Regions from separate parts of the Delftia sp. S65 genome, predicted to be linked through region 3. Evidence: predicted binding sites of a transcription regulator. Region 3 holds the regulator's gene; each other region holds the start of a gene.
The links. Region 3 encodes FNR, which switches genes on or off when oxygen is low (the NO sensors DNR and NnrR bind a similar motif). Its sites were predicted from a motif close to TTGATNNNNATCAA; they were not measured.

Region 1 (5,116 bases), on a different contig from region 3:
CGTGGAACGCGAAATCACCTGGACCGAACCCGCCGTCAAGGGCGACACATCGGGCAAGGTGCTCAAGCCTGCCAAGATTGCCACCGGCTTCGAAGTGCCCGTGCCCCTGTTCGTGAGCCAGGGCGACAAGATCGAAATCGACACCCGCACGGGCGAGTACCGCAAGCGCGTCTAAACAACGCTTGCAGTTCCCTCTGCGAAGCCCCTGGCAGTCTCTGCCAGGGGCTTTTTCTTTGGCGGCATGCCGGACGATCAACAAAATTTAACCCGGGTTTAATTGACTTGATATTTTTACCCGGCTAATATCTGCGCCATGACTACCAAATCCAGCGCAGCGGCTGCCGAGCTTGCCCCCAGCTACACCATCTTCCAGGGCCACAGCCGGCTGCTGCAGGCCGGCAGGCCGGCCGTCCTGCAGTTCCTGCAAAGCCATGAACAACAGGCCCACGGCAGCGGATCCGCACCGCCGCTGTGGGTGTTCGACGACCACAGCGGCATGCGGCTGGACCTGGACTGGCGCAGCGAGCTGGCCTCAGCGCCTGCCCCCGCCGAAGCCGCCGCGCCCCGCAGCGTGGGCCGCCCCAAGCTGGGCGTGGTGGCGCGCGAGGTGACCTTGCTGCCGCGCCACTGGGAATGGCTCAACCGCCAGCCCGGCGGCGCCTCCGGCGCACTGCGCAGGCTGATCGAGGAGGCGCGCGGCAAGCACGCCGCACAGGATGCCGTGCGCGCCGCCACCGAAGCCGTCTACCGCTTCATGAGCGAGATGGCGGGCGACCTGCCCCATTTCGAGGACGCCAGCCGCGCCCTGTTTGCACGCCAGGCCGAAGCCTTTGCACAGCACACCGCCACCTGGCCCGAGGATGTGCGAAGCTATCTGCAGCAACTGGGCGGCCCCGTGTGGGCGGACTCACCTGCGGCGCCAGCCCAGGACTGAAGACCTGACCCGGCCCGACCTCACTGCTTTTCTCGTCGCATTACCAGACACAACATGACGAAACCAACCGAACCCCTGCCCCAGGCCGCCGCGCCTGCCGCATCCAGCCCCGGCGGGCCGCCCATTACCGGCAGCCAGCCGTTGTGGCGCACCTTTCTGGTGTTCCTGGGCCCCATGGTGCTGGCCAACATCCTGCAATCGCTGTCGGGCACCATCAACAGCGTCTTCATCGGCCAGATGCTGGGCGTGCAGGCGCTGGCCGCCGTCGCGGCCTTTTTTCCGGTGATGTTCCTCTTCATCGCCTTCGTGATCGGCCTGGGCGCGGGCTCCTCGGTGCTGATCGGCCAGGCCTACGGCGCGCGCATGCATGACAAGCTGCGCGCGATTGCGGGCACAGCCATGTGCATAGGACTGCTGTTTGGCGCCATCGTGGCCCTGTTCGGCGGGCTGTTCACCGAGCCGCTGATGCGGTTGCTGGGCACGCCGCCCGACATCATGGAGCAGGCCACGCTGTACTCGCGCATCGTGCTGCTGGGCATGCCGGGGCTGTTCGTGTTCCTGCTGGCCACCTCGCTGCTGCGCGGCGTGGGCGACACGGTCTCGCCCATGCTGGCCCTGCTGATCTCCACGGGCACGGGCCTGGCCTGCACCCCGGCGCTGATCGCGGGCTGGGCCGGCCTGCCGCGCCTGGGCGTGGCCAGCGCGGGCGTGTCCATGATCCTGGGCTTCACCCTGGCGCTGGCCTGGCTGGGCTGGCGGCTGCGCCGCATCGGCAGCCCGCTGGCGCCCAATGCCGCGCTGTGGAAGGCGATGCGCATTGACCGGACCCTGCTCAAGAGCATCCTGCGCGTGGGCATTCCCACGGGCGTGCAGATGATTGCCTCGTCCATGGCCGGGCTGGTCGTCGTGTCGCTGGTCAACGGCTTCGGCTCCAGCGCCACGGCCGCCTATGGCGCGGTCAACCAGATCAACTCGTTTGCGCAGTTTCCCGTGATCTCGGTCGCCATCACGGCCTCCATCCTCGGAGCCCAGGCCATCGGCGCGGGCCGCAGCGAGCGCCTGGGAGCCATCACGGCCACGGCCATCCGCATGAACCTGGCATTGGGCGCCGCCCTGGCCCTGATCGGCAGCCTGTTCGCACGGCCGCTGCTGGGCATGTTCATCACCGACGAGCAGGTGCTGGTGCTGGCCATCGAGCTGCTGTACATCGTGCTGTGGAGCGGCCTGCTGCTGGGCTGCTTCATTGCCCTGTCGTCCATCATGCGTGCCAGCGGCGATGTGGTCATTCCCACGGCCATCACCATCACGGTGCTCGCCGTGCTGGAGCTGCCCATGGCCTGGTGGCTGAGCCGCAGCTTCGGGCTGATGGGGATCTGGATGGCGCTTCCGCTGTCCTACACCCTGACGCTGTGCCTTCAGACCGCCTACTACAAGCTGGTCTGGAAGAAGCGCCCCATCCGCCGCATGGTTTAGGTGTAAGGCGTGCGCCATGCAAAACAGGCTTCCCGAGGGAAGCCTGTTTTTTTGGGGTGGGCAAGGCGTCAGGCGTTCAGGTCCAGCACCACGCGCCCTTCGATCTTGCCTTCATGCATGCGCGCGAAGATGTCGTTGATGTTCTCCAGCCGGTCGGTGGACACGGTGGCCTTGACCTTGCCCATGGCCGCGAAGTCCAGCGACTCCTGCAGGTCCAGCCGCGTGCCCACGATGGAGCCGCGCACCGTCACGCCGCTGAGCACCATGTTGAAGATGGGCAGCGGAAAGCTGCCTGGCGGCAGGCCGTTGAGCGACACCGTGCCGCCGCGCCGCACCATGCCCAGCGCCTGCTCGAAGGCCTTGGGCGATACCGCCGTCACCAGGGCGCCGTGTGCGCCGCCGATCTCCTTTTTCAGGTAGGCCGCAGGGTCCGTGGTCATGGCGTTGACCGTGACCTGTGCGCCCAGGCGCCTGGCCAGCGCCAGCTTGTCGTCATCCACATCCACCGCCGCCACGTTCAGGCCCATGGCCTTGGCATATTGCACGGCCATGTGGCCCAGGCCGCCGATGCCCGAGATCACCACCCAGTTGCCGGGTTTGGTGTCGGTGACCTTCAGGCCCTTGTAGACGGTGACGCCCGCGCACAGCACGGGAGCGATCTCGATCAGGTCCACGCTGCCGGGCAGCAGGCCCACGAAGTTGGCATCGGCCAGCGCGTACTGCGCAAAGCCGCCGTTGACGGAGTAGCCGGTGTTCTTTTGCTGCTCGCACAGCGTCTCCCAGCCGCCCAGGCAATGCTCGCAATGGCCGCAGGCCGTGTACAGCCAGGGAATGCCGACGCGGTCGCCCTCCTTCACATGGGTGACGCCTGCACCCACGGCGGCCACATAGCCCACGCCTTCATGGCCTGGGATGAAAGGCGGATTGGGCTTGACGGGCCAGTCGCCCTGAGCCGCATGCAGGTCGGTATGGCAGACGCCGCAGGCCTCGATCTTCACCAGCACATGGCCGGGATCGGGCCTGGGCACCGGGACTTCCTCGATGGTGAGCGGCTTGCCAAACTCCCGCACCACGGCGGCCTTCATGGTCCTGTTCATTCGCGCCATCCTTTCTTTGCGTCAAAGTAGGTACAGCATTTCAGCGAAGCGACCTGAACCCCTTGATCAAAATCAGGCCTTGGACCATCAAGGACAAAAAAAGCGGGCAAGGAAAACCTTGCCCGCTTTTCAGGGATGCGAACGCAGGCCTTACACGGGCTGGCCCACCAGGTCGTGGCCCTGCGTGCCCACGATGCGCGCCTTCACGAAGTCGCCCACCTTGTAGGTCTTGCTGGCCTTCTCGGGCGGCAGCAGGTGCACCAGGCCATCGATCTCGGGCGCATCGGCATAGCTGCGGCCCACGCCACCCTTCTTGCCCAGGCCCACGGACTTGTCCACCAGCACCTGCATGGTCTGGCCCACGCGCTTTTGCAGGCGCGCAGTGGAAACCTCTTCAGCCACGGCCATGAAGCGCGCACGGCGCTCCTCACGCACTTCCAGGGGCAGCATGCCGGGAATCTCGTTGGCGGCAGCGCCTTCGACCGGGCTGTAGGCAAAGCAGCCCGCGCGGTCGATCTGCGCCTCGCGCAGGAACTGCAGCAGGTGCTCGAACTCCTGCTCCGTCTCGCCGGGGAAGCCCGCGATGAAGGTGGAGCGGATCACCAGATCCGGGCAGATCTCACGCCAGCGCTGCAGGCGCTCCAGGTTCCTCTCGCCGTTGGCGGGGCGCTTCATGCGCTTCAAGACATCGGGATGGCTGTGCTGGAAAGGCACGTCCAGATAGGGCAGCACGCGGCCCGTGGCCATGAACGGAATGATCTCGTCCACGCTGGGGTACGGGTAGACATAGTGCAGGCGCACCCAGGCGCCATAGGGCTCGGCGATCTCGGCCAGCGTCTGCACCAGTTCGAGCATGCGCGTCTTGACCGGTTTTCCGTCCCAGAAGCCCGTGCGGTACTTCACGTCCACGCCATAGGCCGAGGTGTCCTGGCTGATCACCAGCAGTTCCTTGACGCCGCCCTCGAACAGCGCACGCGCCTCCTTGAGCACATCGCCCACCGGACGCGAAACCAGGTCGCCGCGCATGGAAGGGATGATGCAGAAGGTGCAGCGGTGGTTGCAGCCCTCGGAAATCTTCAGGTAGGCGTAGTGCCTGGGCGTGAGCTTGATGCCCGCCTCACCAAAGGCGCCCGGCACCAGGTCGATGAAGGGATCGTGCGGCTTGGGCAGATGGGTGTGGACGGCATTCATCACCTCCTGCGTGGCGTGCGGACCGGTCACGGCCAGCACGCTGGGATGCACTTCCTGGATCAGGTTGCCGCCATCCTTGCCCGCCTTGGCACCCAGGCAGCCCGTGACGATGACCTTGCCGTTCTCGGCCAGCGCCTCGCCAATGGTGTCCAGGCTCTCGCGCACGGCGTCATCGATGAAGCCGCAGGTGTTGACGATCACCAGGTCAGCGCCCTCGAAGGTCTTGGAGGTCTGGTAGCCCTCGGCGCTGAGCTGGGTAAGGATGAGTTCGGAGTCCGTGAGTGCCTTGGGGCACCCGAGGGATACCATACCTATACGGGGCAGCCGATCCACTTTGACAGCAGTTTCATTCATGGGAAAAACTTCTAAAGGTCTTGTCTATAGCTACCTGCGGTTCTCGGACCCCAAGCAGTCAACGGGG
Region 2 (5,116 bases), on a different contig from region 3:
GCATCCTGGGCTCGCGCACGCTGTTCGTGGCCGACCGCCGAGACGATGCGCTGCGCTGGGCCGAGGCCGGCCTGCGCCGCGTGGCCCTGCGCCATGCGGCCCAGCCCTCGCAATGGGCGGCCCGCGTCGATCCGCAGGCGCCGCTGGCCGATCTCATCGCCGCCTACGACGTGCATGTGGGCACGCCCGACGAGGTCATCGCCTCGCTGCGCGCCGACACGGCGCTGGCGCGCGTGAGCGACATCGTCTTCCAGGTGCACTCCATCGATCCGCCGCACGCCGCCATCCTGCGCTCCATCGAGCTGACGGCCGCCCATGTGGCACCGGCCCTGGGCTGGCGCCGTGCCGATGAGTCCACATCCACGTCCACCCCAGCGCCCTCTTCCCTCCCCGCAGTCCGGGCCGGACTGCTGCAAGCCGCATGACCATGAACACCACCGCAACGCCCCGCTTTCCCGGCGACGTGATCGACCACCTCGCCGACATCACCCCCGGCAGCGCCCTGGACCGCGTGCGCCGCCACCGCACCGAGGCACGCACGCAGGCCCAGCAAAGCTTTGCCGCCCTGTTCACGCCCGCCGAGCCTGTGCCCGGCACGGTCTCGCTGCGCGAGCGGCTGGCCCTGGCCGCCTTCACGGCCGGGCTGCATGGCGAGCCGCGCAGCGCCGTCTTCTATACACGCGCGCTGGCCATCGAGGATGCGGAACTGGCCGCCGTGGTGGCGTCCGAAGTGGTGCGTGGCCGCGCCCAGAGCCTGCAGGCCGGCAGCGGCCCGCACGGCCCCTACGGCAGCTACCCGGCAGGCCCGCTGAGCCGCGAGGACCAGCCCGGCCCCGCCTATGCCGTGGACCTGGCCCACGCCGCACTGCTGGGCCCGCGCCTGGCCGCGGCGCTGGCCCATGCCCACCTGCTGGCCTACCACCCGCGCGACGCCAGCGCCGGGGCCCTGCAGGCGCTGCAACAGGCGGGCTGGAGCGAGACGGACATCGTCATCCTGTCCCAGCTGGCGTCCTTCCTGTCCTTCCAGATCCGCGTGGTGGCGGGGTTGCGCGTGCTGGCTGCACGCCCCGCGCCCCAGGCAGCCCATCAACCCACCACCCTGCAAGCCCAGCCATGACCTCAACGAACTCCGCCGCTCCCCAGGTCTTCACCCAGGAACAGCTCGACTGGCTGCCCTGGATTGAGCCACTGGAAGAAAGCGAGCTGACCGAACGCCACCATGCAGGCCTGGTCGATGCCTCACGCGCGCAGTCGCCCTACTTCCGCCTGCTGGCGCGCGACCCCGACACGCTGGGCGCACGCACGCGCACCGACAAGGACATCTTCTACAACCCCGACGCCGGCCTGCCGCGTGCCGAGCGCGAGCTGGCCGCTGCGGCCACCTCGCGCGCCAATGGCTGCATCTACTGCGCCTCGGTCCATGCGCGCTTTGCCACGCACTTCTCGCGCAGGGGCGGCGACGTGCAGCGCCTGCTCGACGAAGGCCCGGGCACGGACCTGGGGCCGCGCTGGAACGCCATCGTCACGGCGGCCGTGGCGCTGACCCAGACGCCGCCTGCGCTGGAGCCCGCCCACATCGATGCGCTGCGCACCGCAGGCCTGGACGATGCCGCCATCTCCGATGTGCTGCACGGCACGGCCTTCTTCAACTGGGCCAACCGGCTCATGCTGTCGCTGGGCGAGCCACGGACCACGGCTTGAGGGCGGCCGCCCTCACCACAGGCCCAGCAGCTTCCACCAGACACTGCCGACCACGGCAAAGATCAGCAGCTCGATCACGCACATGGCCGCCCCCACCCGCCACCAGTTGCCCAGCGTGACGTAGCCGCTGCCGAAGATGATGGGCGAAGTGCCGGTGGCGTAGTGGGTCAGCGTCATCATGATGGCCGAGCCGGCTGTCATCATCAGCATGAAGGGCACGACATAGTCGGCCGGAATCAGCTGCGCACCCACGGTCAGGAAGGCCAGCATCATCGCGCTGATGTGGGCCGTGGTGCTGGCGAACAGGTAGTGCGAGAACACGAACACGCCCACAAGGATGGCCGCCACCGGCAGCCAGTCCAGGCCGCTGGCGACGATGGCGTTCTTCATGCCCACGGCAAACCAGGACACCACGCCGAGCTTGTTGAGCTGCTCGGCCAGCATGACCAGGGCGCCGAACCACACCAGCGTGTCCCATGCGCTTTTCTCGGACAGCACGTCATCCCAGTCGATGGTGCCCGTGATGATCAGCACGAACAGGCCCAGGAAGGCGACCACGGTGGGGTCCAGCACGAAGGCCGGGCCGAACAGCATCTGCGGCACGTTGGCCCACAGCAACAGCATCAGGCCGAAGGTGCCCAGCATCACGCGCTCCTTGCCCGACAGCGGCCCCATGCGCGCCATCTCGCTGCGGGCGTACTCCACGGCATTGGGCGTGGCCTTGAGCTCGGGCGGCGACAGCAGGTAGATCACCAGCGGCATCAGCAGCAGGCACAGCAGGCCCGGCAGCAGCATGTACAGCGCCCAGGTGGTCCAGCTCAGGTGCAGGGCCTGGCCCGTCGCCTTGGCCACGAAATCCACCACCAGCGGGTTGGGCGCGGTGGCGGTCAGGAACATGGCCGAGGTGATGGGATTGGCGTGGTAGTTGACCAGGGCCAGGTAGGTGCCCACCTTGCCCTGCGTGCCCTTGGCCGGGTCCGACTCGAAGGCATTGGCGATGGACTTCATGATCGGGTGCACGATGCCGCCGCCACGCGCCGTGTTGCTGGGCGTGAACGGAGCCAGCACCAGCTCGCAGATCGCCAGGCCGTAGCCGATGCCGATGGTGCGCTTGCCCAGCAGGGCGATGAACATCAGGCCGATGCGGCTGCCCAGCCCCGTCTTCTTGAGGCCGCGCGAGATCAGGATGGCCACCACGATCAGCCAGATCAGCGGGCTGGAAAAGCTGCTCAGCGCATCGGTGATGGCACCCTTGGACGAGCCGGAGGTGACCTGGGACAGCGAGACGATGACGATGGCCATCAAGGCCATCACGCCGATGGGCATGACCTTGAGGATGATGGCCACGATGGTGGTCAGGAAAATGGCGACCAGCTGCCAGCCCTTGGGCGTCAGCCCCTCGGGCACGGGCATCAGCAGCAGGCCGAACAGCACGGCGGTGGCAATCAGTGCCGGCACCAGCCGGAACGGCACGGCCGCCTTGAAATAGCGGAACAGCGAGACGATCTTCTCGAGCATGTGGATCCTTTGCGTTGCCGGAGCGGCGCCGAGAGCGCATGGCCTGCCGGGAGCAAAAGCCCACCAGCCTGCACGGGCACTGGCGGCCGCGCCGCATGACTGACATCATGATGCAGTGCAGCATGAGCCCAGCTTCCAGCGGGCGCCTGCGCCACCGAAGTTTGACAGGCATCAAGGCCGGGCCAGTAAACCTGGCGACCCAGGCCACCGAGCCCCGCTCACATGACAGCATCCCCAGACCGGGTGCCTTTCGCCCCGGTGTACCCATGCAGTGAAAAAAGGAGAAAAGCCGACATGCCAGCCAACCGATTCTTGCCCGAGGAATGGGAATGCCGGCTCCAGGAGATCGACCTGGAGATCGCCCGCCACGCCGTCATATGCAAGATCCCGCTGCTGCAGGCCGGTGTGGTGGAGCGCGTGCTGGCCAATGACGCCAGCGTCTGCGGCGCCGAGCACGAGGCCGCATTCAAGACCCTGCGCGGCCTTCTGTACATGCACTACACCGAGCTGCTGCACATCAGCGAAGTGCTCAGCCCCGAGGTCGCCCAGGAAATCGCCCACCGCGTGCGCCTGCGGCTGGGCCAGCGCATCGGCAACCAGCTGGGCGGCTGATGCCGGGCTGTCCGCCTGGCCTTTGCCCTGGCGCGAGGGCATGAAAAAAGGGCTACGACAGTGTCGTAGCCCTTTTCAATTTGGTTGCGCGAGAAGGATTTGAACCTCCGACCTTTGGGTTATGAGCCCAACGAGCTACCAGACTGCTCCATCGCGCGGTATTCCAAAATTATAGCAGATTATTCAGCTGCCTTGGCTTCGGCGGCGCCTTCTTCAGCGCGCTCGACCAGTTCCACGAAGGCCATGGGGGCGTTGTCGCCCACGCGGAAGCCCATCTTCAGGATACGGGTGTAGCCACCAGGACGCTTTGCGAAGCGGGGGCCCAGCTCGTTGAAGAGCTTGGTCACGCTGTCGCGGTCGCGCAGGCGGTCGAATGCCAGGCGGCGGTTGGCAACGGTATCGACCTTGGCCAGGGTGATCATGGGCTCGATCACGCGGCGCAGTTCCTTGGCCTTGGGAACGGTGGTCTTGATGGCTTCGTGCTCGATGAGCGAATTCATCATGTTCTTCAGCATCGCCAGGCGGTGCGAAGAGGTGCGATTGAGTTTGCGGAGGCCGTGACCGTGACGCATGGTGCTTTATTCCTAAAATATGTAATTAGGGCTTGCGCAAACAAGGATGCAAGCCTGGACCCGTTACCGGATCTGCAGCTTGCCTCAACCGAATTTGCGCAAGTTGTTGATTAATTCGTGCAGCCGTATCAGGTACTGCCCGAGGCACTGAGGCTCTCCAAAAAGGAGAGCCTGCAATTATAGTGCTTAGCGCTTTTCCAGGCCAGCAGGCGGCCAGTTCTCGAGCTTCATGCCCAGCGTCAGACCGCGGGAAGCCAGGACTTCCTTGATCTCGTTGAGCGACTTGCGACCCAGGTTGGGGGTCTTGAGCAGCTCGTTTTCGGTACGCTGGATCAGGTCGCCGATGTAGTAGATGTTCTCTGCCTTGAGGCAGTTGGCCGAACGCACGGTGAGTTCCAGCTCGTCCACGGGACGCAGCAAGATGGGATCAAAGGCAGTTGCGGCACCACGGCCACCGGCCGGAGCATCGAAGACGCTGGCGATATCACCGCCGTCCAGCTGAGCGAACACGGCGAGCTGTTCCACCAGGATCTTGGCGGATGCGCGCACGGCGTCCTCGGCAGTGATCGCACCATTGGTTTCGATCTCCACCACCAGCTTGTCGAGGTCGGTGCGTTGTTCAACGCGGGCCGATTCGACGGCGTAGCTCACGCGCTTGACGGGCGAGAACGAAGCGTCCAGCACAATGCGGCCGATCGACTTCGTGGACTCGT
Region 3 (5,116 bases):
CCAAGTCTGGCCTCAGCTGTTGCTCAACGGCACCAGAGGCTGGGCTTGTAGATCAGGTCCATCCACAGCGCCCAGACGGCCACGCCCACCAGCATCAGGCCGGCCAGGCGCGTGCCCCATTCGGCGCGCAGGCCGTTCAGGCGCTGCCGGCCCAGCCGCCACAGCCAGGGGCCGGCCACCAGCCACAGGCCGCTGCCCACGCCAAAGGCCGCCATGGCCAGCGCGCCCTGCAGCGGGCCGCCGCTGAGCGCGGCGACCAGCACGGCCGAATACAGCAGTCCGCAAGGCATGAGCGCCCAGGCATAGCCTGCCGCCAGCGTGCCGCCCGGCGCCGACACCCAGGGCTGCACGCGCCGCCAGGCGGCGCGGCCGGCTGACTCCAGCCAGGCGGGCTGGCGGGCCTGCACCATCATGGCCAGGCCCCAGGCCATCACGGCGACATGGGTCAGCATCCAGAACGGCTGCAGCGCCGTGGTCTGGCTGGTGAGCCAGGACAGGCTCTCCATGGCCAGGGCCGAGGCAGCGCCCAGGCTGGCATAACCGGCCAGACGGCCGCCGTGGAACAGCGCCGTGCGCAGCCACAGTCGGCTTTGCAATCCATGCACGGCCACCACCTGCGAGCCGCCGCCCTGCCCCGCCCCGCCCGTGACCACGCCGCAGGGCGCAGCGCACATGGCAAGGCAATGGGGCCCGCCGACGAGCCCCATGATCAAAGCGGTCCAGAGCAGCGACAACAGCATGGGGCCTAGATGATCCTCGAAAACCGCGCCCGGTTCTTGTCCGCCTGCAGATATCGGTCAAACAGCATGGCCACGCCGCGCACGAAGTACCAGCCCATGGGAGTGACCTGGAAGCCCTCGTCGCTGATCTGCACCAGGCCCTTGGCCTGCAGGTCCTCCAGGGCCGCCATCTCGGGCGCGAAGTACTCGCGAAAGCCCAGCAGCCAGGCCTGCTCCATGGGCTCGAACAGCACGGCGCCCTGGCACATGATGGCCATGATGACGGCGCGGCGCACCAGGTCGTCGCGCGACAGCGCCAGGCCCCGCACCACGGGCAGGTGGCTGGCGTCGATGGCGTCGTAGTACTCCTCCAGCGTCTTGGCGTTCTGGCTGTAGCTGGCACCCACCTTGCCGATGGCCGAAACGCCCAGCGCAATCAGGTCGCAGTCGGGCTGGGTGCTGTAGCCCTGGAAGTTGCGGTGCAGCCGGCCCTGGCGCTTGGCCACGGCCAGCGAGTCCTCCGGCAGGGCGAAGTGGTCCATGCCCACATAGACATAGCCACCGTCCATGAACGCGGCGATGGAACGCGACAGCATGGCCAGCTTGTCGGCCCCCTGGGGCAGATCCTCGGCCGCAATGCGCCGCTGCGGCTTGAAGCGCTCGGGCAGGTGGGCATAGGCATAGAGCGCGATGCGGTCGGGCCGCAGCGCGTTGACCTGGGCCAGCGTGCGCTCGAAGGATTCGGGCGTCTGCTTGGGCAGGCCGTAGATCAGGTCCACGTTGATGGAGGCAAAGCCCAGCTGCCGCGCGGCCGCCACCAGCTCGAACACCTGCTCGGCCGGCTGCACGCGGTGCACGGCGATCTGCACCTGCTCGTCGAAGTCCTGCACGCCGAAGCTCAGGCGATTGAAGCCCAGCTCCTTGAGCACGGCCAGGCGCTCGACGCTGACGGTGCGCGGATCGACCTCGATGGAGTACTCGCCACCCGGCTCCAGCTTGAAATGCTCGCGCAACAGGCCCATCAGCGTGCGCAGCTCGTCGTCGGAGAAGAAGGTGGGCGTGCCGCCGCCCAGGTGCAGCTGGCTGACGGTCTGGCCCTTGCCGCAATGGGCCGTGTGCAAGGCCATCTCGCGCGCCAGGTAGTCCAGGTAGACGGCGGCGCGATCGTGGTGGCGCGTCACGATCTTGTTGCAGGCGCAGTAATAGCAAAGCGACTCGCAAAAGGGCACGTGCACATACAGCGACAAAGGCATGGCACGCGCTGCGGTACTCGATTTGCGTTGTTGCAGCGCCAGGATATAGTCCTCTGCACCAAAGGCCTCGACAAAGCGGTCGGCGGTAGGGAACGAGGTGTATCGGGGCCCCGGTACGTCAAAGCGACGCAGCAGCTCTGGGGTGACAGCGGTCATGGGTTTTTTCCTCTAATACCTCGACTGTGCCGCAGCACATCGGTCATGTCCTTGACTCATATCAAGAGTTGTTTGAGGGACTGCTGCGACAATTTGATCCAACTCATCGCAATCCACGAGGTCACCGCCGGCACGCTGTGTGCCGCTGATGTTTATCACTCCATGAACCTTCAGACCATCAAAGCCTCCTGCTCCAACTGCAACCTGCGCGAACTGTGCATGCCCATGGGCCTGGATGCCGAGCAGATGCAGCGCATCGACGACATCGTGGCCACGCGCCGCAAGGTCAAGCGCGGAGGCCTGCTGTTTCGCAACGGCGAGACATTCACCTCGCTGTACGCCATCCGCACCGGCTTCTTCAAGACCTGCGTGGCCACCGAGGACGGACGCGACCAGGTCACAGGCTTTCAGATGGCCGGCGAGATCATCGGCCTGGACGGCATCGTCAACGACCACCACACCTGCGATGCCGTCGCGCTGGAAGACGCCGAAGTCTGCGTCATGCCCTTCGACAAGCTGGAAGACCTGTCGCGCGAGGTCACGGCCCTGCAAAACCATGTGCACAAGGTCATGAGCCGCGAGATCGTGCGCGAGCACGGCGTGATGCTGCTGCTGGGCAGCATGCGCGCCGAAGAGCGCCTGGCCGCCTTCGTGCTCAACCTCGTGCAGCGCCTGCATGCACGGGGCTTTTCCAAGTCCGAACTGGTGCTGCGCATGACGCGCGAGGAAATCGGCAGCTACCTGGGCCTGAAGCTGGAGACGGTGAGCCGCACCTTCTCCAAGTTCGCGGACGACAACATCATCGAGGTGCGCCAGCGCCATCTGCGCATCCTGGACACGGAGGCGCTCAAGCGCATCGTCAACAGCCAGCAGTGCCAGTGAGGCTGCAAGGGCGGCAAGCATTCATCCGCCAATGAACAAGGCCCGCGACAGCGGGCCTTGTTCATTGCGGCGGGCTCTCGCTCAGTCCCGCCCCAGCCCCTGCATGGCCAGGTCCGGGTCGGGCTCGGAGACCACGCCGTCATTGAGATCGCGGGCCGAGCAGCCCAGCATGGTGGTCATCAGGCTGGAGAGCATGGTCACGCCCCAGAAGGCGAAGAAGGCCAGCGTGTAGATGCCCTGGCGCGACCAGCCCAGGTCGCCGAGCCAATGCAGCTCCAGCGGGTCCACAAAGGCAAAAACCAGCATCTCCATCACGGCGGCTGCCAGAAAGGCAGGCCAGGCAATCCACATCCAGCGTTGGGCCAACATCAGCGATCTCCTTGTGCTGTCGAGGGGTCGCCTTCATTGTGCGCCGCGCCAACGCATGGCGCCAAGCCCCGCAGCGCCCTGCACGCCTGTAGGAAACCCTCACCCGTCGCGCATGCCGGAGATGCGATCCGCCATGCAAAAAGGCCGCGACTGCGGCCTCTTGCAGGGGTGCACGGCGATCAGCGGTCCGTGGGGTGATCGTGCGCGGGCGTAGCCGCATGGTTGCGGCCGGTGACGGCGGGCGCCATGCTCTTGGGCACTTCGCGCACGCCATCGGCACGCTCGTTGATCGTGATGCCGTTGCGGTAGTAGTCGGGGTCGATCACGGGATCGGCGCCATTGATGGCGATGATGGCCGTGATCACGGCAGCGACCACCACGGCCGCCGGGCCGGCCACCACCAGCCAGACATGGCCGAACCTCCACCAGGGCTTGCCGGCGTCGGGGTGCGAGGGAGCCTGCGCGGGCGCGGAAACTGCGGGACTGGAAGACATGGGAAACCTCTTTCTTTCAGGCGGCAGGCGCGGACCGTGCCGCGCCTGCCAGGAACATCACCGGGGCACCAGGAAGACGGCCTTTTCGGACGCGCGTCCCGCGCCTGAATGCACGGCATCGATATCGAAGAATACGGTGTGCGAGCCCGGCTCGGCCGAACCGTAGGGAATCTGCAGTCGCGCCGCAATGCCGCGCGTCTCGGCCGGGCCGACCTCGACTTCCTGCTCGGACGCCAGCTCCAGCCCATCGAGGCCATGGGCGCTGATGCGGTAGCGCTGGGCCTGCTCGGTGGCATTCATGATCTGCAGGCGGTAGACATTCTCCAGCTTGCCGCCCGCCACGATGCGCGACAGCGAGGCGCGGTCGCGGATCACGTCCACCTTGACCGACTGGCGCAACGCCAGGCTCACGATCATGGCCACGCTCAAGCCGATCAGCACGGCCGAGTAGATCAGCACGCGCGGACGGAAGATGCGGCGCAACACCTGGGCACGCCGCCACAGGCCGGCCATGGCGTTCTGCGTGGTCAGGCGGATCAGGCCGCGCGGGTACTCCATCTTGTCCATGATGGAATTGCAGGCGTCTATGCACAGGCCGCAGCCAATGCATTCGTATTGCAGGCCGTTGCGGATGTCGATGCCCACGGGGCAGACCTGCACGCACATCTTGCAGTCGATGCAGTCGCCCAGGCCCTGGGCCTTGTAGTCCACCTTCTTGGTGCGCGGTGCACGCGGCTCGCCCCGGCCCGTGTCGTAGCTGACGATCATGGTGTCCCGGTCGAACATGGCGCTCTGAAAGCGCGCATAGGGGCACATGTACTTGCAGACCTGCTCGCGCATGTAGCCCGCGTTGCCATAGGTGGCAAAGCTGTAGAACAGCACCCAGAACATCTGCCAGCTGCCCTGCAGCGCCAGCAGCTCGCCGCCCAGCTCGCGGATGGGCACGAAGTAGCCCACGAAGGTGAAGCCGGTCCACAGCGCAATGGCGATCCACAGCAACTGCTTGAGCGACTTCTTCCAGGCCTTCTCGAAGGTCCAGCCGTTCTTGTCCAGCCGCATGCGCGCGCTGCGGTCGCCTTCGACCTTGCGCTCCACCCACATGAAGATCTCGGTGTAGACCGTCTGCGGGCACGAGAAGCCGCACCACAGGCGCCCGGCCACGGCCGTGAACAGGAACAATGCCAGCGCCGAGATGATCAGCAGGCCCGCCAGGTAGATGAAGTCCTGCGGGTACAGCACCAGC

Region 1: adhP (alcohol dehydrogenase AdhP) is a predicted target of FNR. The motif match lies at 3,567-3,580, and genes of this name have one in related genera.
Region 2: IAE24_RS10880 (DASS family sodium-coupled anion symporter) is a predicted target of FNR. The motif match lies at 3,381-3,394, and genes of this name have one in related genera.

Annotation. Positions count from the first base shown of each region.
Region 1 covers NZ_JACVUR010000057.1:11,528-16,643, forward strand. Annotated here, with positions in the region: gene efp (elongation factor P) at 1-175, shown strand, start outside; gene IAE24_RS27420 (DUF2239 family protein) at 314-934, shown strand; gene IAE24_RS27425 (MATE family efflux transporter) at 989-2,407, shown strand; gene adhP (alcohol dehydrogenase AdhP) at 2,476-3,504, opposite strand; gene rimO (30S ribosomal protein S12 methylthiotransferase RimO) at 3,655-5,049, opposite strand; gene IAE24_RS27440 (recombinase family protein) at 5,048-5,116, shown strand, end outside.
Region 2 covers NZ_JACVUR010000009.1:143,517-148,632, forward strand. Annotated here, with positions in the region: gene IAE24_RS10865 (putative FMN-dependent luciferase-like monooxygenase) at 1-425, shown strand, start outside; gene IAE24_RS10870 (CMD domain protein) at 422-1,117, shown strand; gene IAE24_RS10875 (alkylhydroperoxidase domain protein) at 1,114-1,701, shown strand; gene IAE24_RS10880 (DASS family sodium-coupled anion symporter) at 1,714-3,219, opposite strand; gene IAE24_RS10885 (hypothetical protein) at 3,514-3,831, shown strand; tRNA gene IAE24_RS10890 (tRNA-Met) at 3,913-3,989, opposite strand; gene rplQ (50S ribosomal protein L17) at 4,011-4,403, opposite strand; gene IAE24_RS10900 (DNA-directed RNA polymerase subunit alpha) at 4,590-5,116, opposite strand, start outside.
Region 3 covers NZ_JACVUR010000012.1:110,764-115,879, forward strand. Annotated here, with positions in the region: gene IAE24_RS13115 (sulfite exporter TauE/SafE family protein) at 24-740, opposite strand; gene hemN (oxygen-independent coproporphyrinogen III oxidase) at 746-2,128, opposite strand; gene fnr (fumarate/nitrate reduction transcriptional regulator Fnr) at 2,291-3,010, shown strand; gene IAE24_RS13130 (hypothetical protein) at 3,092-3,379, opposite strand; gene IAE24_RS13135 (FixH family protein) at 3,559-3,873, opposite strand; gene ccoG (cytochrome c oxidase accessory protein CcoG) at 3,931-5,116, opposite strand, start outside.